DNA from 2 places in the Streptomyces sp. NPDC053560 genome. Region 1 is predicted to be linked to the other one. Evidence: riboswitches for the same ligand, from Rfam matches in the RefSeq annotation. Region 1 holds a riboswitch; the other holds the start of a gene.

The links. Region 1 has a riboswitch for glycine ahead of gcvP (aminomethyl-transferring glycine dehydrogenase). Riboswitches for the same ligand answer to the same signal wherever they lie in the genome.
Region 2: it holds a riboswitch for glycine, as region 1 does, so the genes downstream of both, gcvT (glycine cleavage system aminomethyltransferase GcvT) here and gcvP (aminomethyl-transferring glycine dehydrogenase) in region 1, are expected to answer to the same signal.

The regions. Positions count from the first base shown of each region.
Region 1 is NZ_JBITXI010000021.1:93,225-108,577, reverse strand. It holds gene ACIGQF_RS36285 (DUF881 domain-containing protein) at 59-976, shown strand; gene ACIGQF_RS36280 (small basic family protein) at 973-1,305, shown strand; gene ACIGQF_RS36275 (DUF881 domain-containing protein) at 2,037-2,963, shown strand; gene ACIGQF_RS36270 (FHA domain-containing protein) at 3,403-3,939, shown strand; gene ACIGQF_RS36265 (MerR family transcriptional regulator) at 3,957-4,706, shown strand; gene ACIGQF_RS36260 (bifunctional nuclease family protein) at 4,781-5,254, shown strand; gene ACIGQF_RS36255 (MerR family transcriptional regulator) at 5,474-6,091, shown strand; gene ACIGQF_RS36250 (DNA polymerase IV) at 6,239-7,906, shown strand; gene ACIGQF_RS36245 (PRC-barrel domain-containing protein) at 7,789-8,199, opposite strand; glycine riboswitch at 8,313-8,410, shown strand; gene gcvP (aminomethyl-transferring glycine dehydrogenase) at 8,599-11,484, shown strand; gene ACIGQF_RS36235 (DUF5999 family protein) at 11,587-11,793, opposite strand; gene ACIGQF_RS36230 (hypothetical protein) at 12,227-12,811, opposite strand; gene ACIGQF_RS36225 (glutamate-cysteine ligase family protein) at 13,347-14,849, shown strand; gene ACIGQF_RS36220 (CPBP family intramembrane glutamic endopeptidase) at 15,157-15,353, shown strand, end outside.
Region 2 is NZ_JBITXI010000006.1:258,749-274,101, forward strand. It holds gene glyA (serine hydroxymethyltransferase) at 1-747, opposite strand, end outside; gene gcvH (glycine cleavage system protein GcvH) at 855-1,232, opposite strand; gene gcvT (glycine cleavage system aminomethyltransferase GcvT) at 1,362-2,537, opposite strand; glycine riboswitch at 2,691-2,787, opposite strand; gene ACIGQF_RS16600 (AAA family ATPase) at 3,003-3,701, shown strand; gene ACIGQF_RS16605 (enhanced serine sensitivity protein SseB) at 3,822-4,646, shown strand; gene ACIGQF_RS16610 (enhanced serine sensitivity protein SseB C-terminal domain-containing protein) at 4,785-5,573, shown strand; gene ACIGQF_RS16615 (ABC transporter permease) at 5,981-6,979, shown strand; gene ACIGQF_RS16620 (ABC transporter substrate-binding protein) at 7,057-8,808, shown strand; gene ACIGQF_RS16625 (ABC transporter permease) at 8,880-9,890, shown strand; gene ACIGQF_RS16630 (ABC transporter ATP-binding protein) at 9,887-11,032, shown strand; gene ACIGQF_RS16635 (ABC transporter ATP-binding protein) at 11,029-12,123, shown strand; gene ACIGQF_RS16640 (thioesterase family protein) at 12,231-13,076, shown strand; gene ACIGQF_RS16645 (cysteine desulfurase family protein) at 13,180-14,355, shown strand; gene ACIGQF_RS16650 (N-acetylmuramoyl-L-alanine amidase) at 14,466-15,158, opposite strand; gene mnmA (tRNA 2-thiouridine(34) synthase MnmA) at 15,259-15,353, shown strand, end outside.

The DNA of each region.
Region 1 (15,353 bases):
TCGGCGCGCCGGTGGGGCCATTGGGAGAGTGCGCCGCCGACGTGCGACGATGTGCGGCATGTCGCAGCAGCACCCCGAACGGAGCAGCCCCGGACCCGCTCCGCGCCCCGATGCCTCCATGTCGCTGCTGAACAATGTCATGGAGCACAGCCTCGACGACGGGTACGCCGAGGCAGCAGCCCGTAAGGCGGCGGAGGACGGTGGCCTGCCGCGCACGCTGCGGGCCAAGTTGGGCCTCGCGGCCGGTCTGGTGCTGGCCGCCGTGGTCGTCACGGTGGGCGCCGCTCAAGCGCGCATATCAGCACCGACCATGGCGAAGGAGCGCGAGGAGCTCATCGCCCGGATCGACCAGGGCACCGACAAGGCCGACAAACTGCAGCAGCACGTCGACTCCCTGCGGGACGACGTCGGCGACATGCAGCGCAAGGCGCTCAAGAAGAGCGGCGGCGAGCGGGCCGACCTGCTGGCGTTGCTGTCCGGCTCCACGCAGGTCACCGGGCCCGGCGTGAAGCTGGTCGTGGACGATGCCAAGGAGGCGGAGGCCGGCAGTGGCGGCCCCCGCGAGAGCTCCGGCTTCTCCGACACCGGCCGGGTGCGCGACCGGGACATGCAACGCGTCGTCAATGGGCTCTGGGAGTCCGGCGCCGAGGCCATCTCCGTCAATGGGCAGCGGCTCACCTCCCTCTCGGCGATCAGGGCGGCGGGAGACGCCATACTGGTCGACAACAAACCGCTGGCACCTCCGTATACGGTGCTGGCGGTGGGGGACGGGCAGCGGCTCAGCACCGCCTTCCAGGACAGTGCCGACGGCCAGTACCTGCATGTGCTGCAGCAGAACTACGGCGTCCGCACCCGGATTTCCACCGAGGGCGAGCTCACGCTGCCGCCCGCGCCGAGCTTGATCGTACGAACCGCACAGCCGAAGACCGGTGCCCCGCAGCCGGGCGGCACCGACACAGGGAAGGGCACATCGTGATCGCCGTACTGGGCCTCATCGTGGGAGTCGTGGTCGGGCTTGTGGTCCGTCCCGTGGTGCCGACGGTGGTCGAGCCCTACCTGCCGATCGCCGTCGTCGCGGCGCTGGACGCCGTGTTCGGCGGCCTGCGGGCGATGCTGGACGGCATCTTCGACGACAAGGTCTTTGTCGTGTCCTTCCTGTCCAATGTGGTCGTCGCCGCACTCATCGTCTTCCTCGGGGACAAGCTGGGCGTAGGTGCCCAACTCTCCACCGGCGTCGTCGTGGTGCTCGGCATCCGCATCTTCTCCAACGCCGCCGCGATTCGCCGGCACGTGTTCAGGGCGTGAGGCCGATGCCATCCGACGAGCACGACGAGACTCCGAAGCGCGACGCGTCCTCGGAGAGCGACTACGAGGGGACGGCGCCGGAGAGCGCCGCGTCCCCGGAGAGCGGCGCGGCCGCCACGGGTGCTGCGTCCTCGAAGAGCGGTGTGCCCCCGAAGGGTGACGAGTCGTCCGCCCACGAAGAGGCGACGCCCGCGGCACCCGAGGGTGAGCGGCCGGAGCGTCCTGAGGAGGCGGCCGGGTCGCAGAAACGTCCCGTGGCGTCCGGAAGCGGGGAAGAGGCCGGAGAGCGTGGCGCTGCGGAGCGGCGCGATGTCCCGGAGCGCCGCGAAACGCCCAGGACGTCCGAGAAGCCCGAGTCCTCCGAGGCGAAAGGCACTACAGGTACGCCTGAGGAATCCGAGTCGGGTGAGGCACAAGGGAAGGCGACGCCGCCCGGCCGTGCGACCACGCACGGCCCCGGTGAGGGCACCCCGCAGCGCTCCGGACCGGGCCGCCTTCAGGGCCCGCTGCAGGGACCGCCTCAGGGACGCCCGCCGCGCCCCGTACAGGGCCAGGGGCGCCCTCAGGGGCGGCCGGGTTCTCCCCAGGGGCGGCCGCAAGGGCCCGGGCAGGGTGGCTCGTACGGCGCTCACGGCCCCGTACGCGGCCGTTCGCAGGGCCCCGCACGGGGACCCGTAGCAGGCCGTCCGCAGGGCCCTGGTGGGCGTCCTGGGTCCGCCGGACGGTTCCCCATGCCGCCCGAGAGCCAGGGGCCCGGCGGTGCCCCTCAAGGCGCGCAGGGCGGCCGTCCGGGCGGCGCGTCGGCTGCCCCTCACGGGCATCGCCACGCGGCCCCCGCTGCCTCCGGAGCGGGGCACCACGGATCGGTACCGCCCGGACCGCCGCCCACGGGAGGTCAGCCGTCCGGGGGGACCCCGGAGCCGGCGGGCGGCCCCCAGCTCACCGGACGGGAGCGCCTCAAGGCGGGCCTGTGGCCGCCGCGGCTGAACCGGGCTCAATTGATTGCGGCCGTACTGCTGTTCATTCTCGGGCTCGGGCTCGCGATTCAGGTACGTTCCACCAGTGACAGCAGTGCGCTGCGCGGAGCGCGCCAGGAGGACCTGGTGCGCATCCTTGACGAGCTCGACGACCGCTCGCAGCGCCTGGAGGACGAGCAGCGGCGGTTGGAAGGCCAGAAGACCGAGCTGGAGAACAGTTCGGACCAGGCCGAGGAGGCCCGTAAGCAGACGGTGGAAAAAGAACAGCAGCTCGGGGTGCTGGCCGGTACGGTGGCGGCCGAGGGGCCCGGCATCTCGCTCACGATCGACGACCCGTCGCGCTCCGTCGAGGCCGACAAGCTCCTGGACACGATCCAGGAGCTGCGCGCGGCCGGCGCGGAGGCCATTCAGGTCAACGACGTCCGCGTCGTGGCGAACACCTACCTCTCGGACGTGCGGGGCGGTGTGGAGATCGACGGGAAGCGGGTCGCCCAGCCCTTCCGCTTCAAGGTCATCGGCAAGCCCGAGGACCTGGAGCCGGCCCTGAACATCCCGGGCGGAGTCGTTCAGACATTGGAGAAGGAGCAGGCCACGGTGTCTGTGACCCGTCAGGACAAGATCGTCGTGGACGCCTTGCGCAAGGCGGAACGGCCCGACTACGCGCGGTCGTCGTCGCAGTGAGGCGGGAACGTATGGCGAGGCCTGCGACGGGGCATGAGCTAGCCGGGGGTCGGCGCACCGCACAAGTGGTGCGTGGTGGAAACTGTGTGAAGGCCACGGACGTTGAATGGATGTCCGGATCGGCCGGTGTGTGCATCGAGGGTTCGTCCTGCCCCACGGGCGGGTCTGTTTCGTTCAAGGGGAATCGCCCGTGAGTTTTTTTGCAAAGCTGTTCGGCAAGAGTGACCGCAAGGACGGCGGCAACGCCTCTGCGCGGCACGCCGCGCCGCGGCAGTCAGGTGAGCCGGCGGCAAATGAGGAGCGTCCGCTCTTCCGTGACGAGGTGGCCGGCTCCGCCGGTGGCACTTCCGGTGGTCAGCGGCCGGGTTCTGTTGACCCTGCCGCGTCCGCCCCCATAGGTTTCCAGGAACCATCAGCCGCTACGGGTGGAGGGTCCGCCTTGCCGGTTTGTACGAGGTGCGGGCACCGCAATGCCGAGGCGAGCCGGTTCTGCTCCAACTGCGGCGCGCCGCTGCGCGCCGGGGGGCAGGCCGAGCGTCCCTCCGAGACGACCTCGACCATCTCCATCTCGGGGATCGAGGCCTACGACGCGGAGACGACGGGGCAGACCCCGATGCCTTCGCTGTCCCCCGAGGCCCAGGCCGCCGTGGACGCGTTGCCGCTCGGCTCCGCGCTCCTCGTCGTCCGCCGGGGCCCCAATTCCGGCAGCCGCTTCCTGCTGGACAGCGACCTGACCACGGCGGGGCGCCATCCGCAGAGCGACATCTTCCTGGACGACGTGACGGTCTCCCGCAGCCACGTGGAGTTCAGTCGCGGCCAGGACGGCGGCTTCACCGTCGCCGACGTCGGCAGCCTGAACGGCACCTACGTCAACCGTGAGCGGATCGACTCCGTTCCGCTCGCCAACGGCGACGAGGTGCAGATCGGCAAGTTCCGCCTGGTCTTCTACGCGAGCCAGCGGGGCGTCGGCATCTGACCCGCCAGGGAAGGCACATGCACCACACAGCGTCGGGCGGTGCCGGGTCCTCCGGCACCGCCGCCGCGGGCGGCGAGCTGGTGAGCATCGGTACGGTGCTCAACCTGCTGCGCGACGAATTTCCCGAGGTCACGATCTCCAAGATCCGTTTCCTGGAGTCCGAGGGGCTCGTCGAGCCGCAGCGTACGCCGTCCGGGTACCGGAAGTTCAGCACGGAGGACGTGGAGCGGCTGGCGGGCGTGCTGCGCATGCAGCGCGACCACTATCTGCCGCTGAAGGTCATCCGTGAGCATCTGGACGCCCTGGCGCGCGGTGAGGACGTGCAGCTCCCGGCGCCGGCCGCGGCGCCCAGGGAGCTGCTGGACGGCGTACAGGAGCCGTCCGGCGAGTATCCGACGGCCGCCCGGATCGGCCGCGACGAGCTGCTGGCCGCCACTGAGGTGGACGAATCCGAGCTCGCGGACTGGGAGGCGTACGGACTGCTCGCCCCGGCGTCCGACGGCGGGTACGACATCGAAGCCGTCGCGGTCGCCAAGCTCGTCGCCGAGCTGGGCCGTTTCGGCCTGGAAGCGCGCCATCTGCGGGCGGTGAAGGCCGCGGCAGAGCGCGAGGCGGGCCTGATCGAGCAGGTCGTGGCGCCGCTGAAGCGGCACCGCAACCCGCAGACCAGGGCCCACGCGGAGGCCACGGCCAGGGAGCTGGCCACGCTCTCCGTACGACTGCATGCGGCCCTGGTCCAGGCCGCTCTCCACGTCCGGCTGCCGTGACCTTGGGTGAGGGCGTCCCCGCCGAGGGGGTGCCCGACTATCCAAACCGGCCGGGCACGTCCTAGGGTTGCTGTGTGAACGAGCTCGACGTCGTGGGTGTCCGGGTGGAAATGCCTTCCAACCAACCGATCGTGCTGCTGCGCGAGGTGGGAGGCGACCGCTACCTGCCCATTTGGATCGGGCCCGGCGAGGCGACCGCCATCGCCTTCGCCCAGCAGGGGATGGCCCCTGCGCGGCCGCTGACGCACGACCTGTTCAAGGACGTGCTGGAGGCGGTGGGCCAGGAGCTGTCCCAGGTGCGCATCACCGACCTGCGGGAAGGCGTCTTCTATGCCGAGCTGGTCTTCGCCAGCGGTGTGGAGGTCAGCGCCCGCCCGTCCGACGCCATAGCGCTGGCGCTGCGCACGGGTACGCCGATCTACGGGACCGACGGGGTGCTGGACGATGCCGGCATCGCGATCCCGGACGAGCAGGAGGACGAAGTGGAGAAGTTCCGCGAGTTCCTCGATCAGATCTCGCCCGAGGACTTCGGGACCAACAGCCAGTAGCGCGGGTGCGGATTCGCCGCCGGCAGGTGGCGTGCGGGGCGCACGAGAGCACGCCCGGCGCACAACCCACCAGACATTCCCCGCATAAAGTCACGTGAAACCACTCGTAGGGTGATTATCACTCGGCGTGGCGAGCGCGGCGATCGTTGACGCACCCCGAGTGACTGCATACCGTCGATGAGGCAGGTCCCGTCCGGGACGTGGAGGACGGAGGTCGGCGTGGCAATCACCGGCGACGGTACGGCGGCGGGAGGGGCATTGCCGCTTCACACTGGCGCGGCGAACCGTGCCCCGATAGACCGTGCCCCGGCGCAGGCCACCGGCAAGCCGGTGGACAGGGGTGCCGAGACCATTGGGTACCGAGGTCCGACGGCGTGTGCCGCCGCGGGCATCACCTACCGGCAACTGGACTACTGGGCGCGTACGGGCCTGGTGGAGCCCAGCGTGCGGCCCGCGTACGGGTCGGGCACCCAGCGGCTCTACAGCTTCCGGGACGTCGTCGTCCTGAAGATCGTCAAGCGGCTGCTGGACACCGGCGTCTCCCTGCAGAACATCCGCACGGCGGTGCAGCACCTCGCCTCGCGCGAGCTGTCCGATCTGGCGCAGATGACGCTGATGAGCGACGGCGCGACGGTGTACGAGTGCACCTCGCCCGACGAGGTCGTCGACCTGCTCCAGGGCGGCCAGGGCGTCTTCGGCATCGCCGTCGGTGTGGTCTGGCGGGACGTGGAGGCCGGCTTGGAGCAGCTGCACGGAGAGCGCGTGGACACCGGCGAGACCCTCGTCGGCCACAACCCCCACGACGAGCTGGCCCGCCGCCGCAACCGCGCGGTCTGACGCCGCCGGGGCCCGCCACGGAACGGGCCGACGGCAGGCGCGAAGGGTCCGGCCGACCCGGCCGGACGACATCCCCCAGCAGGTCACCAGAGGCTTCACGGCCCGCCGAGCGGCCGATTGTCAGTGGCGTACGGCACCATCAATCACGTGAGACGTACGCCGACGATCCTGCATCTCGACATGGATGCGTTCTTCGCGGCCGCCGAGCAGGCGGCCAAGCCCAGCCTGCGCGGAAAGCCCGTCGTCGTGGGTGGCATCGGCGGGCGCGGCGTCGTCTCCACCGCCTCGTACGAAGCCCGCGTCTTCGGGGTCCGCTCGGCCATGCCCACCGCCCAGGCCCGCCGGCTCTGCCCGAACGCCGCCTACCTCGCGCCGCGCTTCCACGTGTACCGCGAGGTCAGCGACAAGGTCATGACGCTGCTGCACGAGCTGTCGCCCCTTGTGGAGCCGCTGAGCCTGGACGAGGCGTTCGTCGACCTGGAGGCCGGCGGCGTCGCCGACGACGGAGATTCGGCCCGCGCGGTGGGGGAGCAGCTGCGCCGCGACATTCTGGCCGTCACGGGGCTGACCGGATCGGTGGGTCTCGCGGGCGCCAAGATGCTCGCCAAGATCGCGTCCGAGCAGGCCAAGCCGAACGGCCTGGTGCTGATCGAGCCGGGCACCGAGCGGGAGCTGCTGGGACCGATGTCCGTGCGGACGCTGCCGGGCGTGGGCCCTGCCACGGCCGAGGCGCTGCGCAAGGCCGGGATCCACACGATCGCCGAGACCGCCGAGGCCGGCGAGGCCGAGCTGGTGCGGCTGCTGGGGAGGGCGCACGGCGCAGGGTTGTACGCCATGGCACTGGGGCAGGACGACCGCCCGGTGGTCGCGGAGCGGGACGCCAAGTCGATCTCCGTCGAGGACACCTTCGAGGTGGACCTCACCGACCGTACGCGGGTGCGTGCCGAGGTGATGCGGCTGGCGGACCGGTGCGTGCAGCGGCTGCGGGCGGCCGGGCGCTCGGGCCGTACGGTCGTGCTGAAGGTGCGCAACTACGATTTCTCCACGCTGACCAGGTCCGAGACCCAGCGCGGGCCGACGGACGACCCCGCGGTGGTGCGGGACGCGGCAGGGCGGCTGCTGGACCTGATCGACACCACGGGTGGCGTGCGGCTGCTCGGCGTGGGCGTGAGCGGCCTCGCGGACTTCACGCAGGAGGACCTCTTCGCCCAGGCGGCGACGGAGCGGGCGGCCGAGGAGGCCCGGCTCGCCGAGGAGGCGAAGGCGGCCGCCGGAGCGGCCGGCGGGGACAATGGGGCGGAAGAGGCTGAGGAGGCCGCTGAGCGCCCCAGGAAGTGGGTGCCGGGCCTGGACGTGGTCCATGCCGAGTACGGCCCTGGATGGGTCCAGGGAAGCGGTCTGGGGCGGGTCACCGTACGGTTCGAGCAGCCGTGGTCCGCGCCGGGGCGGGTACGGACCTTCCTCGTCGACGATCCGGCACTGACGCCGGGGGAGGCGCTGCCCCTGGTGGGCGGCGGGCCGGACGTGACCGCCGCGCAAGCACCCACGCACGCCGACGACACTGCGGTGCCCCCGCCGATACCCGACGGCTCGCTGCCGTCCTCATCGGTATCCGACGGTCCGCCGCCGTCCTCATCGGTATCCGACGGTCCGCCGCCGTCCTCGCCGATATCCGGCGGTACGCCGCCGTCCGGTGCTCAGTCCTCCGGCGAGCCTGCTATGCGGCCGAACTCCCGGTCGGCGGAGCCGGCGGGCGAGCGGCCCCCGTCCTCGTCGGCGAGTGCCGCGTCCGTGGCGGAGATATCCAGCCGGTAGTGGTGGTAGAGCTGGAGTTCCTGCTCGGGGGAGAGGTGCCGGCCCACTCCGAAGTCCGGCGCGTCCTTGATCAGCTTCCGCTCGTACGGCACGTGCAGCGCGTCGTCCACCAGCCGGCTCGGCTCCAGCGGCACGAACGCGTCCCGGCTGAAGAGTCCCGTCCGGATCGCCGCCCACTCCGGCTCGCCGGTCGCGTCGTCCAGGTACACCTCGTCGATGGTGCCGATCCTGGTGCCGTGCCGGTCGAACGCCTTGCGGCCGATCAGACTGCGGGGATCGATGTCGGTCTGCACGGTTCCTCCTACCTGCCGGAACTGCCCTGTGCACCCTACGAAACGGCACATTCCCCGCCCCGGCCACTCGGGGGATGCCGGGCAGCCGCGCTGGTAGGCTGGTCAGCGATCGATGACCCCGTGCGGGAGAGCCCTCCGTCCCCCGGGCCGGAGGCGCCGAAGGAGCAACTCCTCCCCGGAATCTCTCAGGCACCCGTACCGCGCGGACGAGATCACTCTGGAAAGCAGGGTGGGCCACGGACCAGCGCAGTGCCGGAGCCCCTCCTCACCGACGGTGAAAGCCGGGCGTTGCGTACGTTCCGGTGAAGCTCTCAGGTTGAGATGACAGAGGGGGAGGCCGTCCGGGCACCCGCGCCGTGGTGCCCCTCGTAGGTCCCAGAGACCAGGAGGCCCCCGCAGATGACCACCAACCGCATCTCGCTGACCGAGCTGGAACGCGGCACCCCCTTCGAGCAGCGTCACATCGGCCCGGACCAGGAGTCCCAGGCCAAGATGCTCGCCCACATCGGCTTCGGCTCGCTGGACGAACTCACCGCGGCCGCCGTCCCCGACGTGATCAAGAGCGCGGAGGCGCTGGACCTGCCCCAGGGGCGTACCGAAGCGGACGTACTGGACGAGCTGCGGGCCCTCGCGGACCGCAACCACGTGCTCGCTCCCATGATCGGCCTGGGCTACTACGGCACGTTCACGCCGCCGGTCATCCTGCGCAACGTCATGGAGAACCCCGCCTGGTACACCGCGTACACCCCGTACCAGCCGGAGATCTCGCAGGGCCGCCTGGAGGCGCTGCTCAACTTCCAGACCATGGTCGCCGACCTCACCGGCCTGCCCACCTCCGGCGCCTCCTTGCTGGACGAGGGCACCGCGGCGGCGGAGGCCATGGCCCTCTCCCGCCGCGTCGGCAAGGTCAAGAAGGGCGTCTTCCTCGTCGACGCCGACTGTCTGCCGCAGACCATCGCCGTCATAGAGACCCGTGCGGAGCCCACCGGCGTCGAGGTCGTCGTCGCCGACCTGAGCGACGGCATCCCCGCCGAGATTGCCGAGCGCGGCGTCTTCGGCGTGCTGCTCCAGTACCCCGGCGCGTCCGGCGCGGTCCGTGACCCCCGCGCCCTCATCGAACAAGCTCACGAACTTGGCGCGATCGTGACCGTCGCGGCCGACCTCCTGGCCCTGACGCTGCTCACCTCGCCCGGCGAGCTGGGCGCCGACATCGCCGTCGGCACGACCCAGCGCTTCGGCGTGCCGATGGGCTTCGGCGGCCCGCACGCCGGCTACATGGCCGTCCGCGAGAAGTTCGCCCGCAGCCTCCCCGGCCGCCTCGTCGGCGTCTCCGTCGACGCCGACGGCAACAAGGCCTACCGCCTGGCCCTCCAGACCCGCGAGCAGCACATCCGCCGCGAGAAGGCCACCAGCAACATCTGCACCGCGCAGGTCCTCCTCGCCGTCATGGCCGGCATGTACGCCGTCTACCACGGCCCCGAGGGCCTGGCCGCCATCGCCCGCCGTACCCACCGCTACGCCACCGTCCTCGCCGAGGGCCTGCGCGCCGGCGGCGTCGAGGTGGTGCACGGTACGTACTTCGACACCCTCACCGCACGGGTCCCCGGCCGCGCCGCCGAGATCGTCGCCGCCGCCCGCGAGGCCGGCGTCAACCTCCGCCAGGTCGACGCCGACCTGGTCGGCATCGCCTGCGACGAGACCACCGGACGCGCTCAGCTCACCGCCGTCCTCGGCGCCTTCGGCGTCCAGGGCGACATCGAACAGCTCGACGCGGCCGCCGCCGACGCGCTGCCCGAGTCCCTGCTGCGCGCCGACGACTACCTCGGCCACCCGGTCTTCCACCAGTACCGTTCCGAGACCGCGATGCTGCGCTACCTGCGCACCCTCGCCGACCGCGACTACGCGTTGGACCGCGGCATGATCCCGCTCGGCTCCTGCACGATGAAGCTGAACGCCACCACCGAGATGGAGCCGGTGACCTGGCCGCAGTTCGGCCAGCTGCACCCCTTCGCGCCGGTCGGCCAGGCCCAGGGCTACCTCACCCTCATCCAGGAACTGGAGGAGCGCCTCGCCGTCGTCACCGGCTACGACAAGGTCTCCCTCCAGCCCAACGCCGGCTCCCAGGGCGAGCTCGCCGGCCTGCTCGCCGTCCGCGCGTACCACCGTGCCAACGGCGACGAGCAGCGCACCGTCTGCCTCATCCCGTCCTCCGCGCACGGCACCAACGCCGCCAGCGCCGTGATGGCCGGCATGAAGGTCGTCGTCGTCAAGACCGGCGACGACGGCGAGGTCGACACCGACGACCTGCACGCCAAGATCGAGCAGTACCGCGACGAGCTGGCCGTCCTGATGGTCACCTACCCGTCCACGCACGGCGTGTTCGAGGAGCACATCACCCAGATCTGCGCCGCCGTGCACGACGCGGGCGGCCAGGTCTACGTCGACGGTGCCAACCTCAACGCGCTGGTCGGCGTCGCCGAGCCGGGCAAGTTCGGCGGCGACGTCTCGCACCTGAACCTGCACAAGACCTTCTGCATCCCGCACGGCGGCGGCGGCCCCGGCGTCGGCCCGGTCGGCGTGCGCGCGCACCTCGCGCCGTACCTGCCCAACCACCCGCTGCAGCCCACCGCGGGCCCCGAGACCGGCGTCGGCCCGATCTCCGCGGCCCCCTGGGGCTCGGCCGGGATCCTGCCGATCTCCTGGGCGTACGTCCGCCTCATGGGCGGCGAGGGCCTCAAGCGCGCCACCCAGGTCGCGGTGCTCTCCGCCAACTACATCGCCAAGCGCCTGGAGCCGCACTACCCGGTGCTCTACACCGGCCCCGGCGGCCTCGTCGCGCACGAATGCATCATCGATGTACGGCCGCTGACCAAGGCCACCGGCGTCAGCATCGACGACGTCGCCAAGCGCCTGATCGACTACGGCTTCCACGCGCCGACCATGTCCTTCCCGGTCGCCGGCACGTTCATGATCGAGCCGACCGAGAGTGAGGACCTCACCGAACTGGACCGTTTCTGCGACGCGATGATCGCCATCCGCGCGGAGATCGAGAAGGTCGGCACGGGGGAGTGGGACAAGGACGACAACCCGCTGCGCAACGCCCCGCACACCGCGTCCGCCCTGACCGGCGAGTGGCAGCACTCCTACACCCGGCAGGAAGCCGTCCACCCGGCCGGCGTCGACCCGGCCGCCAAGTACTGGCCGCCGGTGCGCCGCATCGACGGCGCCTTCGGCGACCGCAACCTCGTGTGCTCCTGCCCGCCGCTGGAGGACTACGCCGGCTGACGGCATTCCGGCGCCCGTGCGGTACGCACCACACGGGCGCCCGCACACAAAAGGGCCCTCGGCGCTATCCGCCGGGGGCCCTGCTCGTTCCCGCTCACCGCGTCAGGCCGCGGTGACGACCCGCCCGGTGCCCATCGGCCGGTGCGGGTCGATGACCTGCCCGTCCGGCAGGAGCTCACCGGTGTCCTCGAAGAGAAGTACGCCGTTGCACAACAGGCTCCAGCCCTGTTCCGGGTGGTGCGCCACGAGATGCGCGGCTTCCCGGTCGGCGGACTCTGCTGACGGACACGGTGGCTGGTGCTGGCACATGGATGCTGTCTTTCGCTGCGGTGTGGTGGTGGACGTCTTCCTGCGGCGCGATGAAGTGTTCATGGCCGCCCCCCGTTCGGTAGTTCGCTCCCAGTGTTGCCCTACAGAACTGATTCCGCAGGGATTTCGCAGCAGCCGTACTTACTCGGTAAGGACGCATCACCCGTGCGGGCGGTTGCCGCCGCCAAGACAGCACCTACGGGTGGTTCCGTCTGGTCATTCCGGGCTAGTCCCGTGGCGGAACGGCACGTTCAGGCACGCTCCGGCCGGACACGCGGCCGCGTACGGCTACCCGTACTGATGCCCCGCCGAACCACCCGGGACACCCGCGGACAACAGTGCGCCCCGCGGTGAGGAGAACCGCGGGGCGCATTCCGGCAATGCGGTACCTGCCCGGCAGGCGGCGTTTCGAGGGACGCCGCGTACCGAGTACCTACGCCGGCGAGCCGAGGAGGGGCGCCGGGGTGAGGCGGAGCGTGAGACGGGACAGGAGATCGGCGACACGGTGCGGCCGGTGGGCGGCGATGCCGGGCGGTGCCGGGGCCAGTGGGACCAGCAGGTCCCCCGGTACCGGGCAGCCTTCGGCACCGTCCGCCGTGACGTCCTCGTGCAGCCACAGCGTGAGCATGTACAGCTCCGGTACGGAGAGCAGCCGTGGCTGATACGCGGCAGGCACGGATTCGGCCTGGTGCAGGGCCCGTTCGATCGCGGACACGTACGGTCCCTCACCGAAGTGCGAGAACGCCCAGCCGTCCGGCGTGAGCATGGCATCCGCCGTGGCCAGCGCGCGTTCGCCACCACGGATGAGGAATCGCCAGCCGGTCAGGCGGGTACGCGGGGTGCCGCGCCGCGAGACGTCGTCGAGTACATGGACGGGCAGGGGACGTTCGGGGCGCAGCGGCCCCTGATGGACACGGAGGGCGGGAGTCGGGGCCTCACGTACGGCAGTAGGAGAACCGAGGGCGGTGAGGACGCTGCGCAGGGCGGGAGCAGGGGCAGGGGGTACATGCAGCGGCATGGTGGGTCGCCTCTCACTTGGGAGACACGGTGGTGCTGGGCACGTGCGGACGACGCTGTCAGCAGGCGGGAGCAGAGCGTGGCCGACCGGGGCCATGGCCCGGCGGGGGTGTCAGCCGCTGTGCCTCAGCCTCGGAAATGCCCCGCTAGCTGGGCGCCAACTCTCTGCCTCGTCCACGAAGTTTATACGACAGGTGTTCAGTGCTTGTTTCGGCTACCGCTGACGGAGATTTTTGGCAAGTCGTATTACGGCCCGTTCTCCGCGGTGTTTTCGATGCAATTATGCACCCTGTTGGTGCACGGACCTCGGATTACTCCGACGACGCGGTCGGCCGGATGTCATCGTGCTTTGGAACAGGGCCAATGCGCCGGGCGCGAGCCCCCGCCGTATGCCCTCGGAATGTGCCATTCGGTCCGACCTCCCAAGCCTATCGGGGGCACCCGGCCCCCCGAGGCGTTATCGAACCGATTGCCGGGCATCATCGACCGCACGGACCCGCGCCCCGCGGGCCCGCCACGTCAGGAGGGACGCTCCGATGGGGGAGAAGGTCAGCGCCGGCGGAATTGATCCCGGCGACCGGCAGCGTTATCGAAGAAGGCTCAACGAGTGCCTGGAGGCATTGGAGAGGCTACTGGCCGAGAAGCGGTTCGACCGCCCCAAGAACCTCATGGGCCTGGAGATAGAATTGAATCTTGCCAGCGCCGACGGCATGCCCAGGATGATGAACTCCGAGGTGCTGGAACGCATCGCCAGCCGGGATTTCCAGACCGAGCTCGCCCAGTTCAACCTGGAAGTCAATATCCTGCCGCACCGCCTCTCCGGACGCGTGCTGGACCAGCTCGCCGAAGAACTGCGCACCGGCCTCGCCTACGCCGACCGCAAGGCCCGCGAAGTCGCAGCGCGCATCGTGATGATCGGCATTCTGCCCACCCTCACCGCTGAGGACCTGGTCTCCTCCAACCTCTCCGAGGCCGACCGCTACACACTCCTCAACGACGAGATGCGGGCCGCCCGCGGCGAGGACTTCGAGATCGACATCGAAGGAGTGGAGCGGCTCACCGCCACCTCACCCTCCATCGCCCCCGAAGCCGCCTGCACCTCCGTACAACTGCACCTCCAGGTCACCCCCGGCCGCTTCGCCGCCGTATGGAACGCCGCCCAGGCCCTCACCGCCGTACAGATCGCCATCGGCGCCAACTCGCCCTTCCTCTTCGGCCGCGAACTGTGGCGCGAATCCCGGCCACCGGTCTTCCAGCAGTCCACCGACACCCGCCCGCCCGAACTCCAGGCCCAGGGCGTCCGCCCCCGCACCTGGTTCGGCGAACGATGGATCGAATCGGCCCACGACCTCTTCGAGGAGAACGTCCGCTACTTCCCCCCACTGCTCCCCATGTGCGGCGAAGAGGACCCCCTCGCCGTACTGGAGAAGGGCGGCGTACCGGAGCTCTCCGAACTCGTCCTCCAGAACGGCACGGTCTACCGCTGGAACCGCCCCGTCTACGCCGTCACCGAAGGCGTCCCGCACCTCCGCGTCGAGAACCGTGTGCTGCCCGCCGGCCCCACCGTCACCGACGTGATCGCCAACGTCGCCTTCTACTACGGCCTCGTACGCGCCCTCGCCGACGACCCGCGGCCCGTATGGACCCGGCTGCCGTTCGCCGCCGCCGCCGAGAACTTCGAGACCGCCTGCCGCTACGGCATCGATGCCGCCCTTCAATGGCCCCGCCCCGGCCGCTCCGGAGGCATCGCCCAGATCCCCGCCGTACGCCTCGTCCTCCAGGAACTGCTGCCCATGGCCGCCGCCGGGCTCGACGGCTGGGGCGTCGCCCCCGCCGACCGCGACCACTACCTCGGCGTCATCGAGGCCCGCTGCCGCCGTCGCATCAACGGCGCCTCCTGGCAGTCCGCCGCCTACCACCGCGCCCTCCAGAGCGGCCTCGACCGCCAGGAAGCCCTCGCCGCCATGACCCGCCGCTACAGCGAACTGATGCACGAGGGACGACCGGTGCACGAGTGGGAGCTGGAGGGGGTCGTGTAGGAGGGGGGTAGGTGTGTGGGGGGACGGAGAGTGCCGCTCGGTGCGTCTGGGGACGCCGCACACTGTCCGTCCCCCTCCCCAGTGCGCGCGGGCCGGAGCCGTTCATGCAACGCCCCGTGCGACGCCCCCGCGTGCCACGTCTTCGGGGCCTTCGGGCAAGCTGTGACCTCCACTGCGGTGCGTGCCACGTGGCTACGCTCGCTGCGGCCTGTCGAGTGCGATATCCGTACCCGCATTCGAGACCCTGGCGAGGCAGTGGAGGCGTACAGGCGCTATCGCGGAACTGGAGGCAGGCGTGCAGTCCGAAGTGCACCCCGTTGCTGACTCTCTCCCCGGCGAAGGCCCGTCCGGCGGCCTCTCCCGCAGGACACTGAGGAGCGAGACACTCATCGTCCTCGCGCTCTCCCTCGGGGCCAGCGCAGTGTCCGCCCTCATCAGCTTCGTCGGAGCACTCACCAAACCCGGCGGCCTCAAGGACCAGGCGGCGAACCTCAACAGTTCCCA
Region 2 (15,353 bases), on a different contig from region 1:
CTTCTTCGCGAAGTCCTTGTTGCGGGCCAGGATGATGCCGCCGCGCGGACCGCCGAGCGTCTTGTGCGTGGTGGAGGTGACCACGTCCGCGTAGGGCACCGGGTTCGGGTGCAGACCCGCCGCGACCAGGCCGGCGAAGTGCGCCATGTCGACCCACAGCTTCGCGCCGACCTCGTCGGCGATCCGGCGGAACTCGGCGAAGTCCAGCTGGCGCGGGTAGGCGGACCAGCCCGCGATGATCACCTTGGGGCTGTTCTCCTTGGCCAGGCGCTCGACCTCGGCCATGTCGACCAGGCCGGCCTCGTCCACGTGGTAGGCGACCACGTTGAACTGCTTGCCGGAGAAGTTCAGGCGCATGCCGTGGGTGAGGTGCCCGCCGTGCGCCAGGTCCAGGCCGAGGATCGTGTCGCCGGGCTGGGCGATCGCGAAGAGCGCCGCCTGGTTGGCGGAGGCGCCGGAGTGCGGCTGCACGTTGGCGTACTCGGCGCCGAACAGCTCCTTGACCCGGTCGATCGCGATCTGCTCGGTGACGTCGACGTGCTCACAGCCGCCGTAGTAGCGGCGGCCCGGGTAGCCCTCGGCGTACTTGTTGGTGAGGACCGAGCCCTGGGCCTCCATGACCGCGGCGGGAGCGAAGTTCTCCGACGCGATCATTTCGAGGGTGGACTGCTGACGGTGGAGTTCGGCGTCGACAGCGGCGGCGACGTCGGGGTCGAGCTCATGGAGGGAGCTGTTCAGAAGCGACATGAGTCTTCCTGGGTGGGAGCCACCGAGGGGACGGCCCTCGGCACGGCGGGCGGAATCCAATAAGGGGCGCGAAGCTCCAATTGGGGCGGTGGCGGGTGACGGGCGGGTCAGCCGGCGGTGAAAGCGGTGTACTCGTCGGCGGTGAGCAGGTCCTCCGGCTCGCCGCTCAGCTTCACCTTGAACAGCCAGCCGCCCTCGAACGGGGCGGAGTTCACCAGCGAGGGGTCGGCCACCACGTCCTCGTTGATCTCCGTGACCTCACCGTCGACCGGGGAGTAGAGATCGCTGACGGACTTGGTCGACTCCAGCTCACCGCAGGACTCGCCCGCGGTGACGGTGTCGCCGACCTCGGGGAGCTGGGCGAAGACCACATCGCCGAGCGCGTTGGCCGCGTGCTCGGTGATGCCGACCGTCGAGACGCCGTCCGCGGCGTCCGACAGCCACTCGTGCTCCTTGCTGTAGCGGAGCTGCTGGGGGTTGCTCATGGTTCGATTCTCCTGGATGCGGGGGAATGATCGTGCAGAGGGTCTTGACAGGTGAGACGCGACTGCGTCGCTTCTACCGGCAGGACGGCCGTCCCGCGGCCATTTTCCTGGCCGGAGCGTGCCGTGCGGTCACTTCTCCCGCTTGTAGAAGGGCAGCGCGACGACCTCGTACGGCTCGTGCTTGCCGCGGATGTCGACGGCCACCCCCTTCGTACCGGGCTCGGCGTGCGCCGCGTCCACGTACGCCATCGCGATCGGCTTGCCCAGCGTGGGGGAGGGGGCACCGGAGGTGACGGTGCCGATGGCGGTGCCCTCCGCGTCCACGACGGGGTAGCCGGCGCGCGGCACCCGGCGGCCCTCGGCGATCAGCCCGACGAGCTTGCGCGGCGGGTCCTGCTCGGCCCGCTCGGCGGCGGCCGCCAGCGCGTCCCGGCCCACGAAGCGGCCGTCGTTCCCGGGCTTCTCGAACTTCACGACCCGGCCGAGGCCCGCGTCGAAGGGGGTGAGCGAGGTGGACAGCTCGTTCCCGTACAGCGGCATGCCCGCCTCCAGGCGCAGCGTGTCGCGGCAGGACAGGCCGCAGGGGACCAGGCCCGCGTCCTTGCCGGCCTCGGTCAGCGCCTCCCAGAGGGCGGCCGCGTCGGCGGGCCGGACGAACAGCTCGAAGCCGTCCTCGCCGGTGTAGCCGGTCCGGGCGATCAGCGCGGAGACGCCCGCGACGGTGCCGGGCAGGCCCGCGTAGTACTTCAGCCCGTCCAGATCGGCGTCCGTGAGCTGCTTCAGGATTCCCGCGGACTCCGGGCCCTGGACGGCGAGCAGCGCGTACGCGTCACGGTCGTCCCGTACGGCGGCGTCGAAGCCGGCCTGCCGGGCGGTCAGCGCGTCCAGCACGGTCTGCGCGTTGGAGGCATTGGCGACGACCATGTACTCCTGGTCGCCCAGCCGGTAGACGATCAGGTCGTCCAGGATCCCGCCGTCCTCCTGGCAGATCATCGTGTACCGGGCGCGGCCGGGCTTGACCGAGCCGATGTTGCCGACCAGCGCGTGGTCCAGCAGGTCGGCCGCCTGCGGCCCGGTGACGGTGATCTCGCCCATGTGGGAGAGGTCGAAGAGGCCGGCGCGGGTGCGGACGGCGACGTGCTCGTCGCGCTCGCTGCCGTAGCGCAGCGGCATGTCCCAGCCGGCGAAGTCGGTCATGGTCGCGCCGAGGGCGCGATGCGTGGCATCGAGCGCAGTGAGTCGTGCGCTTCGTCGCGAAGCGACTCCATCTGGGGCGGTGGCGGGCGACGGGCGGGCTTCACTCATGGCTGCGGGCTCCCGAAGTGGACGACAGGGACGTATCGGACGTCTCCCCATCTGTCATCGGAACCTGAGAGGTTCACCGACAGCCCCCAAGAGGACCTCGGCTTGCACCTTGGGTGGGGCCGCACCGGCGTGCGGCCCGCTTTTCAGATCTGCCTCGTCCGCGCAGTACAGGGGCCTGAGAGATTCAAGGGAGGACTTGCTCCTTCGGCGCCCCGCCGTGGCCTGGCGGGAACTCTCCCGCGCGGATTCAAGCGGCCGGTATGCAGTTGGCGGCCGGCGTCGGGTACGGCGGCCGGCGCGCACATCATTGCACGGGATCGCCGGATCCAGGAGCCCCGGCCCGTGCCGCCCCGCCGGCCCGGGACCAACCCGCCATGACCTGCCCTCCGCTTGAAGCTCATTACCTTTTCTTGACACTCTGCGGGTAGGGGGGCGGCAGTGAACGGAACGGGGAGGGCGATCACGGTGCAGAGGCAAGCCGTATATGCGACGTCGGCAGGGGTCGCGCGCGGCGCGGTGCCCCGCCGCGCCCGCACACCCAAGACGGTGGTGCGTCCGGGCCGCGGCGCCCGCGTGACGGACCTGCGCGGCGCGGAGGGGAAAGCGCGCGTCCGCGAGCTGGACTTCCCCGCGCGCTGCCTGGTGGTCGTCTCGGGTCTGCCCGGCGGCGGCAAGAGCACACTGATGCAGCGCGTGGTCCCGGCGGTGGACCGGGCCGGGGCGCCCGTCCACCGCATCGACTCCCAGGACGTACGGGAGCGCTGGGAGGCCGGCCGGCTCGGCGCGCTGCCGTACGGCCTGCTCCGGCCGCTGGTGCGGATCGCGCACTACCACGGCCTGTGGCGGGCGCTGTGCTCCGGCGCCAGCGTCGTGGTGCACGACTGCGGCACGGTCGCCTGGGTGCGCCGCTGGATCGCGCGCACCGCCCTGCGGGGCGGCCGCGAGCTGCACCTGCTGCTGCTCGACGTGCCCGCCGGCGTCGCGCTGTCCGGCCAGCGGGCCAGGGGCCGCGGGGTGTCCGGCTACGCCTTCGCGCGGCACCGGCGCGCGGTGCGCCGGCTGCTCGCCAGGGCCCGGGCGGCCCGGCTGCCGAAGGGGTTCACGGCCACGGTGCTGCTGGACCGGCGGGCGGCCGAGGCACTGGAACGCGCGACGTTCGGCTGAGAGCCTGGGTACGACACTGCCGCGTCTCCTGTCCGGGCTTCGGGACGGGGGGGCGAAGCGTCCGCGGCGGGCCGCTAGGGTTTTCGATCAGGCAGTGCGGTACGAAGCGGGTGGGTGACCATGGACATTCCGGAGCAGAGCATCCCCGGTCAGGGCGTTTTCGAGCAGGGCATTCCGCAGTTGGCCTGGCCGGCCAACGAGCTGGAGGAAGTGCTCGCGGCGTCGGTGGGTCATCCCGGGGCCGGCGCCCGGATCGTCGAGGTGCTCGGCCGCAGCCGGATATGGGTGCCGCTGCCCAAGGGCGGCGGCCCCGAGAGCGCCGGCTTCGGCGCGCCCGGCCTTGACCTGCCCACCGTGGAGCTGCCCGACGGCCTGGCGTACGTGCCCGTCTTCAGCTCCGAGCAGGAGTTCCTGCGGGTCGTCGGCGCGCACATGTCCTTCACGGTGGCACCGGCCCGCGAGTTCGCCCGCGGCCTGCCCCCGAAGATCGGTATCGCGGTGAACCCGGACGGCACGGTCGGCGTCCCGCTGCCGCCGCCCGCCGTGGCCGAGCTGTGCCGCGGTGACGTGCCCCGCGAGGGGCTGCCGTCCGGCGGCCGGGTGCGGCTGTACGAGCCGGACTGGCAGGACGAGCCGGTGGACTTCCTCGCCGCCGCGGGCCTGGAGTTCTCCGGCGTACCGCACGTCACCACCGCCCGCCGCTGCCTGGCGAACATCGAGGGCGACGCGCCCACCCTCTTCGTCGGCGTGCAGGTCGCCGACCCGGCGGCCGCCCTCCAGGACCAGACCCAGCGCGACATCGCGCTCGGGGCGCTGGGCCGGGCGCTGGGCGCCGTGGAGGTGCCCTGGCCGGTCCAGCTGGTCATGCTGGACATCGCACAGGACCCGGTCGTCGACTGGATGCTGGAGCGCGTGCGGCCCTTCTACACGCAGGACCTCGTGTAGCCCGTAGGGCCGGGGCCGGCCGCGGCCCGTGCCGGACCGATCGGCGCGCGCCCGGACCACGCCGGGATCCGGCCCGTAAGCTGGTGGGACGACGGGCGGGCACCCCCACGTGCCCGACGGGAGAAGGGACGGGGACACGTGAGCGCGGGTGCGCATCAGGGAGCGGCGGCCGGCCAGGTCGAGCAGGTGCTGCAGCAGGTCTCGCCCGGCCGGTACGACGCCTATGAGGCGCTGCTGCAGGCGCTGTCCGGCGGCCAGGTGTGGATGCTGCTGTGGCAGGGCCAGGCCGGGGCCCCCGATGCGCAGTACGGGAACATGGAGGTCGACGGGCTCGGCTACGCACCGTGCGTGACCTCCCCCGCCGAGCTCGCGGCCAGCGGCTGGACCCGCGCCCACGAGGTCGTGCCCGGCGCCGAGATCGCCGCCGCCCTCTACCCCGACCGCTGGGGCCTCTGGCTGAACCCGCACGCGCCCGGCGGCGGCGTCGGCATCCCCTGGCTGGACCTGCGCCGGATCGCCGGCGGCCTGGACCGGCTGCCCGCGGGGCCCCTGCGGATCACCGAACCGGTCGTGGAGATCCCGCAGTTCTACGCCCTGCTCGGGCAGAACGCGCACCGCACGCCCGCCGTCCGCTCGCTGCGCCGGGCCTGGGTGCAACCGGCCCTCGGCGTTCCCTATCTCGCGATCGGCCTGGATCTGTACGACACGGGCCGGGCCGCGGTGGAATCGGTACGGCTGATGATGCAGCAGTCCATCGGCGCGGTTCCGGAGGGACTGCCGGTCTCCACGGTGGCGATGGAGGACGAGTACGACCCCGTGGCCATGTGGATGCGGGCCTACTCCCGCCCCTTCTTCGACCGTGGGGCGCACGGCCCGGCCCCGGCTCCGGCCGCCTCGTACGGTTACGGCTACCCCGGCCCCCACTGACGTCCCGCGCGGACGGGAGCGCGGCGTCCCCGGCCGCCCTCCCGTGTGCCGTAGTGTGCCGAATTGCCCCTGTGTGTACCCCGGTTGAGGCTGGCGTGAACCGGCTGTCAGGACCGCTCAGCCGTCCGTGATGTCCGTATAACGGTATGCCGTGGAGCACATCACAGTTGCGCATCCTTTCCTCGGCAGGACTGGTGACTGATCGCGACTCGGATGAAGACTCCCGCAGCAGGGGTCTAGACCCTGTGTGCGACGAGCAGTTGGACCGCTGTCGCGCGGACATCCGAAGACCGATGAGCTGCAAGACCTCCGGGCGTCCGCCGGCGTGCACACCAGTGAGTGAACCGAGCCGCCGACGCGGCGGGCGTGGCCGGCCGCAGGGCGGGCCGAGAGGGGTCAAAGGCACTGTGACCGCACCGATCGAGACCACCGGGGCGGCTGCTGAGGCGCAGCCGGAAGCGGTGCTGGAAGGCGTCGGGAGCAAGCGGATCGAAGGCCGCTCGCTCGGCCAGATCGCCTGGCTGCGCTTCAAGCGCGACAAGGTCGCGGTGGCGGGTGCCATCGTTGTCATCCTCCTCATCGTCATCGCCGCGCTCTCCCGCCCCCTCCAGTCGCTCCTCGGCCTGGACCCGAACGAGCCGAATCAGTCGCTGATCGACCCCAACACCACCCTGCCGCTGGGCGACCTGGGCGGCATGAGCGCGGACCACCCGCTCGGCGTCGACCCCAAGTTCGGCCGCGACCTGCTCGCGCGGGTCCTGGAGGGCTCCTGGGTCTCGCTGATCGTCGCGTTCGGCGCGACCCTGCTGTCGGTGGCGATCGGCACGGTCCTCGGCGTGGTGGCGGGCTACTACCGCGGCCGGGTGGACGCGGTGATCAGCCGGATGATGGACGTCTTCCTGGCGTTCCCGCTGCTGCTCTTCGCCATCGCCATCTCCGCCTCGCTGCAGGGCGGCGCCTTCGGCCTGGAGGGCCTGCCGCTGCACATCTCGGTCCTGATCTTCGTGATCGGCTTCTTCAACTGGCCCTACATGGGCCGCATCGTGCGGGCGCAGACCCTGTCGCTGCGCGAGCGCGAATTCGTCGACGCGGCCCGGGGGATGGGTGCACGCGGACCGTTCATCCTCTTCCGTGAGCTGCTGCCGAACCTGGTGGGGCCCATCGTGGTCTACTCCACGCTCCTGATCCCCTCCAACATCCTCTTCGAGGCGGCCCTCAGCTTCCTCGGTGTCGGTATCCAGCCCCCTCAGGCCTCCTGGGGCGGCATGCTCAACCAGGCGGTCAAGTACTACGAGGTCGACCCGCAGTACATGCTCGTCCCCGGCCTCGCGATCTTCGTCACCGTACTCGCGTTCAACCTCCTCGGTGACGGTCTGCGGGACGCGCTGGACCCACGCAGCCGCTGACGCCGCTTCCGCGGCGCCCGGGCGGTCCCGGCAGTTCCACTCGAAGTTTCCGACGAACGAAGGGGAAACCGACCATCATGCGAAGGTCAGTCCCGGTCGCGGCGATCGCGGCCATATCCAGTGCGGGCCTTTTGCTGGCCGGCTGCAGTGGCGGCAAGGACTCCGCCAACGGATCGTCCGAGGCGAACGCCGCCACCAAGGGGGTCGTCAACGCCTCGAACGAGAAGGGCGGAACGCTCAACTACGCGATCAGTGACGCCCCCGAGTCCTTCGATCCGGGCAACACGTACTACGCCTTCATCTACAACTTCAGCCGTCTCTACGCGCGTCCGCTGACCACCTTCAAGCCGGCCCCCGGCGAGAAGGGCAACGAGCTGGTGCCGGACCTCGCCGAGTCGATGGGCAAGCCCTCCGACGGCGGCAAGACCTGGACGTACAAGATCCGCAAGGGCGTGAAGTACGAGGACGGCAAGGAAGTCACCTCGCAGGACGTCAAGTACGCGGTCGAGCGCTCCAACTTCGCGCGGGACACCCTCTCCCTCGGCCCGAACTACTTCCAGCAGTTCCTGGTGGACGAGGACAAGTACAAGGGCCCGTACAAGGACAAGTCCAAGGCCGGGCTGAAGTCCATCGAGACGCCGGACGACCACACGATCGTCTTCCACCTGAAGAAGCCGTTCGCGGAGTTCGACTACCTGGTCTCGGCGCCGCAGACCGCCCCGGTCCCGCAGGCCAAGGACAAGGGCGCGGAGTACACCCGCTCCGTGGTCTCCACGGGCAGCTACAAGTTCAAGAGCTACCAGGAGGGCAAGCAGCTCGTCCTGGAGCGCAACCCGCAGTGGTCCGCCAAGACCGACCCGCTGCGCAAGCAGCTCCCGGACAAGATCGTCCTGAAGATGAAGGTCGCCCAGTCGACCATCGACAAGGACCTGCGCTCCGGCAACACCCACATCGACCTCGCCGGGCGCGGCGTGGACGGCCAGACCCAGGCCCAGCTGCTGACCAGCAACTCGGAGAAGGCCAACACCGACAACGCGCTCGGCCAGCGGCTGGTCTACACGGCGATCAACTCCAAGGTGAAGCCGTTCGACAAGCTGGAGTGCCGCCAGGCCGTCCAGTACGCGATCGACAAGAAGGCCGTGCAGACCTCGCTCGGCGGTCCGATCCGCGGTGACATCGCCTCCACCGTCCTGCCGACCGACATCGCCGGGTACCAGAAGTTCGACCAGTACCCGCAGAAGTACGACGCCAAGGACAAGCTGGACCTGACCGAGGCGAAGAAGAAGTGGAAGGAGTGCGGTGCCGGCAAGGTCGACACCACCATCCTCGCCCGCTCCGACCGCCAGGACGAGGTCGACGCGGCCACCACGGTCATCGACTCGCTGAAGAAGATCGGCATCAACGCCAAGATCCAGCAGTACCCGACGAGCAAGTACTTCTCGGACTACGCCGGTGTGCCGAAGTTCAACAAGAAGAACAACGTCGGTCTGATCATGATGCAGTGGGGCTCGGACTTCCCGACCGGCTACGGCTACCTGCAGCAGATCCTGAACGGCAAGGCGATCAGCCAGTCCGGCAACACCAACCTCTCCGAGCTGGACGACCCGGAGATCAACAAGCTGCTCGAGAGCGCCATCGCCGACACCGACCAGGCCGCGCGCGAGAAGGCGTACGCCGAGATCGACAAGAAGACGATGGAGCAGGCGGTGATCGTGCCGCTGACCTACTTCAAGGTGCTGATGTACCGCTCGCCGGAGGCCACGAACCTGGTGTCCACCTCGGCCTTCAGCGGTCAGTACGACTACCTCAACGTCGGCGTCAAGAAGTAGCAGCCCCGGAAGGCAGGTGAAGGCATTGGTGCCCGCCGGCGGCGGCCGGCGGGCACCGACGCCGCAGTCCCGTGTTCTCGTACATCATCCGCAGGCTGATCAGCGCAGTGATCCTGCTGCTGATCGTCAGTGCGGTCACCTTCGGCATCTTCTTCCTGCTGCCGAAGCTGGCCGGGCAGACCAGCGACCAGCTCGCCCAGCAGTACATCGGCAAGGCACCCACGCCCGCGGACATCGCCGCGGTGAAGAAGAACCTCGGCTTGGACAAGCCGGTGTACGAGCAGTACTGGGACTTCCTCAAGGGCATCTTCGTCGGCGTCGACTACAAATTCGGTCCCGAGGCGGTGCACTGCCACCGGCCGTGCTTCGGGTACTCCTTCAAGACCCACATCGAGGTCTGGCCCGAGATCCAGTCCCGGCTTCCGGTGACCCTCTCGCTGGCCGCCGGTGCCGCGGTGGTCTGGGTCGTCTCCGGCGTGGCCACCGGCGTGCTCTCCGCGCTGCGCCCCGGCTCGCTCTTCGACCGCGCCGCGATGGGCGTGGCGCTGGCCGGTGTCTCGCTCCCCATGTTCTTCACCGGCGCCCTGGCGCTGGCCCTCTTCACCTACCAGTGGCCGATCTTCGAGCGCAGTGACTACGTACCGCTGCTGGAGGATCCGTTCGGGTGGGCGCGCACCCTGGTCCTGCCCTGGGTGACCCTGGCGTTCCTCTATTCGGCGCTGTACGCCCGGCTCACCAGGGCGGGCATGCTGGAGACGCTGAACGAGGACTTCATCCGCACCGCACGCGCCAAGGGCCTGCGCGAGCGCAAGGTCGTCGTCCGGCACGGTCTGCGCGCCGCGCTCACGCCGATCATCACCGTCTTCGGCATGGATCTCGGCCTGCTGCTCGGCGGCGCGCTCATCACGGAGCAGGTCTTCTCCCTCCAGGGCGTCGGCGCCTTCGCCGTCCAGGCGATCACCGGCAACGACCTCCCCAACATCCTCGGCGTCACCCTGCTCGCCGCCTTCTTCATCGTCCTGTGCAACCTGGTGGTGGACGTCCTGTACGCCGCCGTCGACCCGCGGGTGAGGCTCTCGTGACCGACTCCGAAGAACTGACGCGGACCGGCCCCGACGCGGGCTCGTCGGCGATCGCCGAGCCCGTCGCGGAGGGCGGCGCGGAACCCACCGCCTTCCTCGAAGTACGCGACCTGAAGGTCCACTTCCCGACCGACGACGGTGTCGTGAAGTCCGTCGACGGGCTCTCCTTCAAGCTGGAGAAGGGCAAGACCCTCGGCATCGTCGGCGAGTCCGGCTCCGGCAAGTCCGTGACCTCGCTCGCCGTGATGGGCCTGCACCAGGCGTCGCGCCGGCAGCGCAGCAAGGTCCGGATGTCCGGCGAGATCTGGCTGGACGGCAAGGAGCTGATCGGCGCCGACCCCGACGACGTACGGCGGCTGCGCGGCCGCGAGATGGCGATGATCTTCCAGGATCCGCTGTCCGCGCTGCACCCCTATTACTCGGTCGGCAACCAGATCGTGGAGGCGTACCGCGTCCACCACGACGTGGACAAGAAGACCGCGCGCAAGCGGGCGATCGAGATGCTGGACCGGGTGGGCATCCCGCAGCCGGACAAGCGGGTCGACGACCACCCGCACCAGTTCTCCGGCGGCATGCGGCAGCGCGCGATGATCGCGATGGCGCTGGTCAACAACCCCGAGCTGCTGATCGCCGACGAGCCGACCACCGCGCTGGACGTGACCGTCCAGGCGCAGATCCTGGACCTGATCCGGGACCTGCAGAAGGAGTTCGGCTCGGCGGTCGTCATCATCACCCACGACCTCGGCGTGGTCGCCGAGCTCGCGGACGACCTGCTGGTGATGTACGGCGGGCGGTGCGTGGAGCGCGGCCCGGCCGAGAAGGTCTTCTACGCGCCGCAGCACCCCTACACCTGGGGCCTGCTCGGCTCGATGCCGCGCATCGACCGCGCGCAGACCGAGCGCCTGATCCCGGTCAAGGGATCCCCGCCCAGCCTGATCAACGTCCCCGCCGGCTGCGCCTTCAACCCGCGCTGCCCGTACGCGGACGTACCGAAGGACAACCTCACCCGTACCGTCCGCCCCGAGCTGCGCGAGGCCGCCAATGAGGGCGTAGCCGGCGGGGGAGGGCACTTCTCCGCCTGCCACATGGCGCCGGAGGAGCGGGAGCGGATCTGGACCGAAGAGATTGCGCCGAAGCTGTGACCGAGACGACTGACGCGAAGAACACGACGGTGGCGGCACCGCCCGACGGGGAAGCGGCCGCACCGCTGCTGAAGGTACGCGGCCTGGTCCGCCACTTCCCGATCACCAAGGGGTTGCTGAAGCGCCAGGTGGGCGCGGTGCAGGCGGTCGACGGCATCGACTTCGACGTGTACCCGGGCGAGACGCTGGGCGTGGTCGGCGAGTCCGGCTGCGGCAAGTCGACGATGGGCCGGCTGATCACGCGGCTGGACGAGCCGACCGGCGGCAGCATCGAGTTCGAGGGCCGGGACATCACGCATCTGTCGACCGGCGGGATGCGCCCGATGCGCCGCGACGTCCAGATGATCTTCCAGGACCCGTACGGCTCGCTGAACCCGCGGCACACCATCGGCGGGATCATCGGCACCCCCTTCCGGCTCCAGGGCGTCGAGCCCGAGGGCGGGGTGAAGAAGGAGGTGCAGCGGCTGCTGGAGCTGGTGGGCCTGAGCCCGGAGCACTACAACCGGTATCCGCACGAGTTCTCCGGCGGCCAGCGCCAGCGCATCGGCATCGCCCGTGCGCTCGCCCTCAAGCCCAAGCTGGTCGTCGCCGACGAGCCGGTCTCCGCGCTGGACGTCTCCATCCAGGCCCAGGTCGTGAACCTGATGGACGACCTCCAGGAGGAGCTGGGCCTGACGTACGTGATCATCGCGCACGACCTCTCGGTCATCCGGCACGTCTCGGACCGGATCGCGGTGATGTACCTCGGCAAGATCGTGGAGCTGGCGGACCGCGACTCCCTGTACGACGCGCCGATGCATCCGTACACCAAGGCGCTGCTCTCCGCCGTGCCCGTACCGGACCCCAAGCGGCGCACCGAGCGGGACCGCATCCTGCTCAAGGGCGACGTGCCCTCGCCGATCGACCCGCCCTCCGGCTGCCGCTTCCGGACCCGCTGCTGGAAGGCGACGGAGGTGTGCACCACGACGGAGCCGCCGCTGGTGGCGCTGCGCACCGGCCACCGGGTGGCGTGCCATCACCCGGAACTCGAGTCCGATGTGCCGCTCAGCGGCGGGGCGGCCGACCAGGCGCCGGAGGCCGCGCCGAAGTAGTGGAGCAGTAGGGCGGGGGAGGCCGCCGGACGCCGGGACAGGAGCCCGATGACCGGCGGTCAAGACCCCTCTACCGGCCGGTAATAATTCCATGTACGGTGCACCGCATGGCACAGGTGACCATAGGCAACAGCGAGTTCGACCGCGACACGGCGGTCGTCCGCCGCTCTCCCGGCGTGTACGACGCCGAGCTCTCGGCCGGCTGGACGATCATCCACGCGGTCAACGGGGGCTACCTCCTCGCGCTGATGGGCCGCGCCCTGGGTGACGCACTGCCGCACCCGGACCCGATGACGGTCACCGCTCACTACCTCACCGCGTCCAGGCCGGGCCCGGCCGTCATCCGCACCGAGGTCGTGCGCACCGGCCGCACCATGTCCACCGGCACGGCGACCCTCGTCCAGTTCGAGGACGACGGTTCCGAGGTCGAGCGACTGCGCGTACTGGCCGCGTACGGCGACCTCGACGCGCTGCCGGACGACGTGCGCACCACCGCCAAGCCGCCCGCCATGCCGGCGCACGCCGAGTGCTTCGGCGCCGACGCCGCGCCCGGGGGCCGCCCCGCGCTGCCCGGCAGCTCGGCGATCACCGCCCGGCTCGACGTCCGGCTGGACCCCGCGACCTGCGGCTGGGCCATCGGCGCGCCCAGCGGCAACGGCGAGATGCGCGGCTGGTTCGGCCTCGCCGACGGCCGCGACGCCGATCCGCTCTCCCTCCTCCTCACGGTCGACGCGCTGCCGCCCACCGCCTTCGAGATGGGCCTCAAGGGCTGGGTCCCCACGGTGGAGCTGACCACTCACATCCGCTGCCGCCCGGCGCCCGGCCCGCTCCGGGTCTCGATCACCACCCGCAACCTCGCCGGCGGCTTCCTGGAGGAGGACGCCGAGGTCTGGGACGCCGACGACCGCCTGGTCGCGCAGTCCCGGCAGCTCGCGCGGGCGCTGCTGGACTGACCGGCGGCCGGGGCGCGCCCGGCCGGAGTTGTGGAGGGTGCCTCCGAGCGCGGGGTGTGCGCTCCCGGGCTGCCTTTCGGAAGCTCGTAGAATCGTGCGCACCATGGTTTACCTCGACCACGCCGCCACCACCCCGATGCTGCCGGAGGCGGTGCAGGCGATGACCGCCCAGCTGGCCGTGACCGGCAATGCCTCTTCGCTGCACGCCGCCGGCCGGCGTGCTCGCCGTACCGTCGAGGAGGCCCGGGAATCCCTCGCCGCCTCGCTCGGCGCACGCCCCAGTGAGGTCGTCTTCACCGCGGGCGGCACGGAGGCCGACAACCTCGCCGTCAAGGGCCTGTACTGGGCCCGCCGGGACGCCGAGCCGTCCCGTACCCGCGTACTGGCCAGCCCCGTCGAGCACCACGCCGTACTGGACGCGGTCGAATGGCTCGCCGAGCACGAGGGCGCGCGCGTGGAATGGCTGCCGGTCGACTCGTACGGGCGGGTGCACCCCGACGCGTTCCGCGCCGCCGTCGAGTCCGGGGCCGGCCCCGACGACATCGCCCTCGCCACCGTCATGTGGGCCAACAACGAGATCGGTACGGTCCAGCCGGTCGCCGAACTGGCCGCCGTGGCCAACGAGTTCGGCATCCCGCTGCACGCCGACGCGGTGCAGGCGGTCGGCCAGCTGGACGTGGACTTCGCCGCCAGCGGCCTGGCCGCGATGACCGTCTCCGGCCACAAGATCGGTGGCCCGTACGGCATCGGGGCACTGCTGCTGGGCCGCGAGTACGCCCCCGTGCCCGTGCTGCACGGCGGCGGGCAGGAGCGCCACGTCCGCTCCGGCACCCTCGACACGCCCGCGATCACCGCCTTCGCCGCGGCCGCGCGGTACGCCCTCGCGCACCGCGAGGAGTTCGCGCGCGAGATCGGCGCCCTGCGGGACGAGCTGATCGCGGCCGTCCGCGCGGCCGCGCCCGACGCCGTCCTCGGCGGCGACCCCGACCCGGCGGGCCGGCTGCCCGCCAACGCGCACTTCTCCTTCCCCGGCTGCGAGGGCGACTCCCTGCTGCTCCTCCTGGACGCGCAGGGCATCGAGTGCTCCACCGGCTCGGCCTGCACCGCCGGCGTCGCCCAGCCCAGCCACGTCCTGCTCGCCGCCGGCATGGCCCCGGACCTGGCACGCGGCACACTCCGCTTCTCCCTCGGCCACACGTCCACGAAGGAGGACGTGGCGGCCCTGGCGGACGCGATCGGCCCGGCCGTGGAACGGGCCCGGAGCGCGGGGCTCAGCTGACCGGGGCCGGGCTGCCGTGACGGGGCGGCCGGGCAGGGCCGCCGGGCCCTCCCGGGTCCGGTCCGCCGCTGTCCCCGGGCCCCCGGGCCTCGGACCGGGCGGCCGGGCGGCTAGGCCGGGGCCTTCCCCGGGTCTTTCCCCTTGCCCGGGTTGCGCGACAGCGCTTCCTTCACCAGGTCCATGTACCGGTCCCAGTCCCAGTGCGGCCCCGGGTCGGTGTGGTCGGCGCCCGGCACCTCGATGTGACCGATGATGTGCGTGCGGTCGGCGGGGATGCCGTACCGCGCGCAGATGTCCGCGGTCAGCTGCGCCGAGCTCGCGTACATCGCCGCCGTGAAGTCCTGCGGCCGGTCGACGAAGCCTTCGTGCTCGATGCCGATGCTGCGCTCGTTGTACTCCCGGTTGCCCGCGTGGAAGGCGACGTCCAGCTCCCGCACGGTCTGCGCGACGTGCCCGTCCTTCCGCACGACGTAGTGCGAGGCCGCGCCGTGATCCGGATTGCGGAAGACCCGCAGGGCCGTCGCGTAGCTCCCCTGCACGACGTGGATCACCACCCGGTCGATGACGTAGTCGTCCGGCCGGTCGGCCCGCCGCCAGTTCGCCCCGGACGCGGCGGACCACTGCGCGTCGCGGTAGTCGACCGCGCCCGGCTTGCGGGGTTTCTCCTGGCCGGGCAGCCGCCACCACCAGCGCTCCAGCTGGTCGTGCGCGGCCAGCCCCGCGGCCGCCACCGCGACCGTCCCGCCGATCAGCACCGCTCGGCGGCCGACGACTCTGCGGCCCGTGTGATCACCGTCTCCCATGCGCTGAACAACGCTCACCCCCCGGTTCCTGGTTCCGCCCGGCGGCCGGACACCTTCCCCTTCCACTCGTGTCAGCGGTTCCGTCTACTCTGGAAGGGCTATGACTGACGCTCCCCGCCGCCTCCGCGTGCTCGCCGCCATGTCCGGCGGTGTCGACTCCGCCGTCGCCGCCGCCCGCGCCGCCGAGGCGGGACA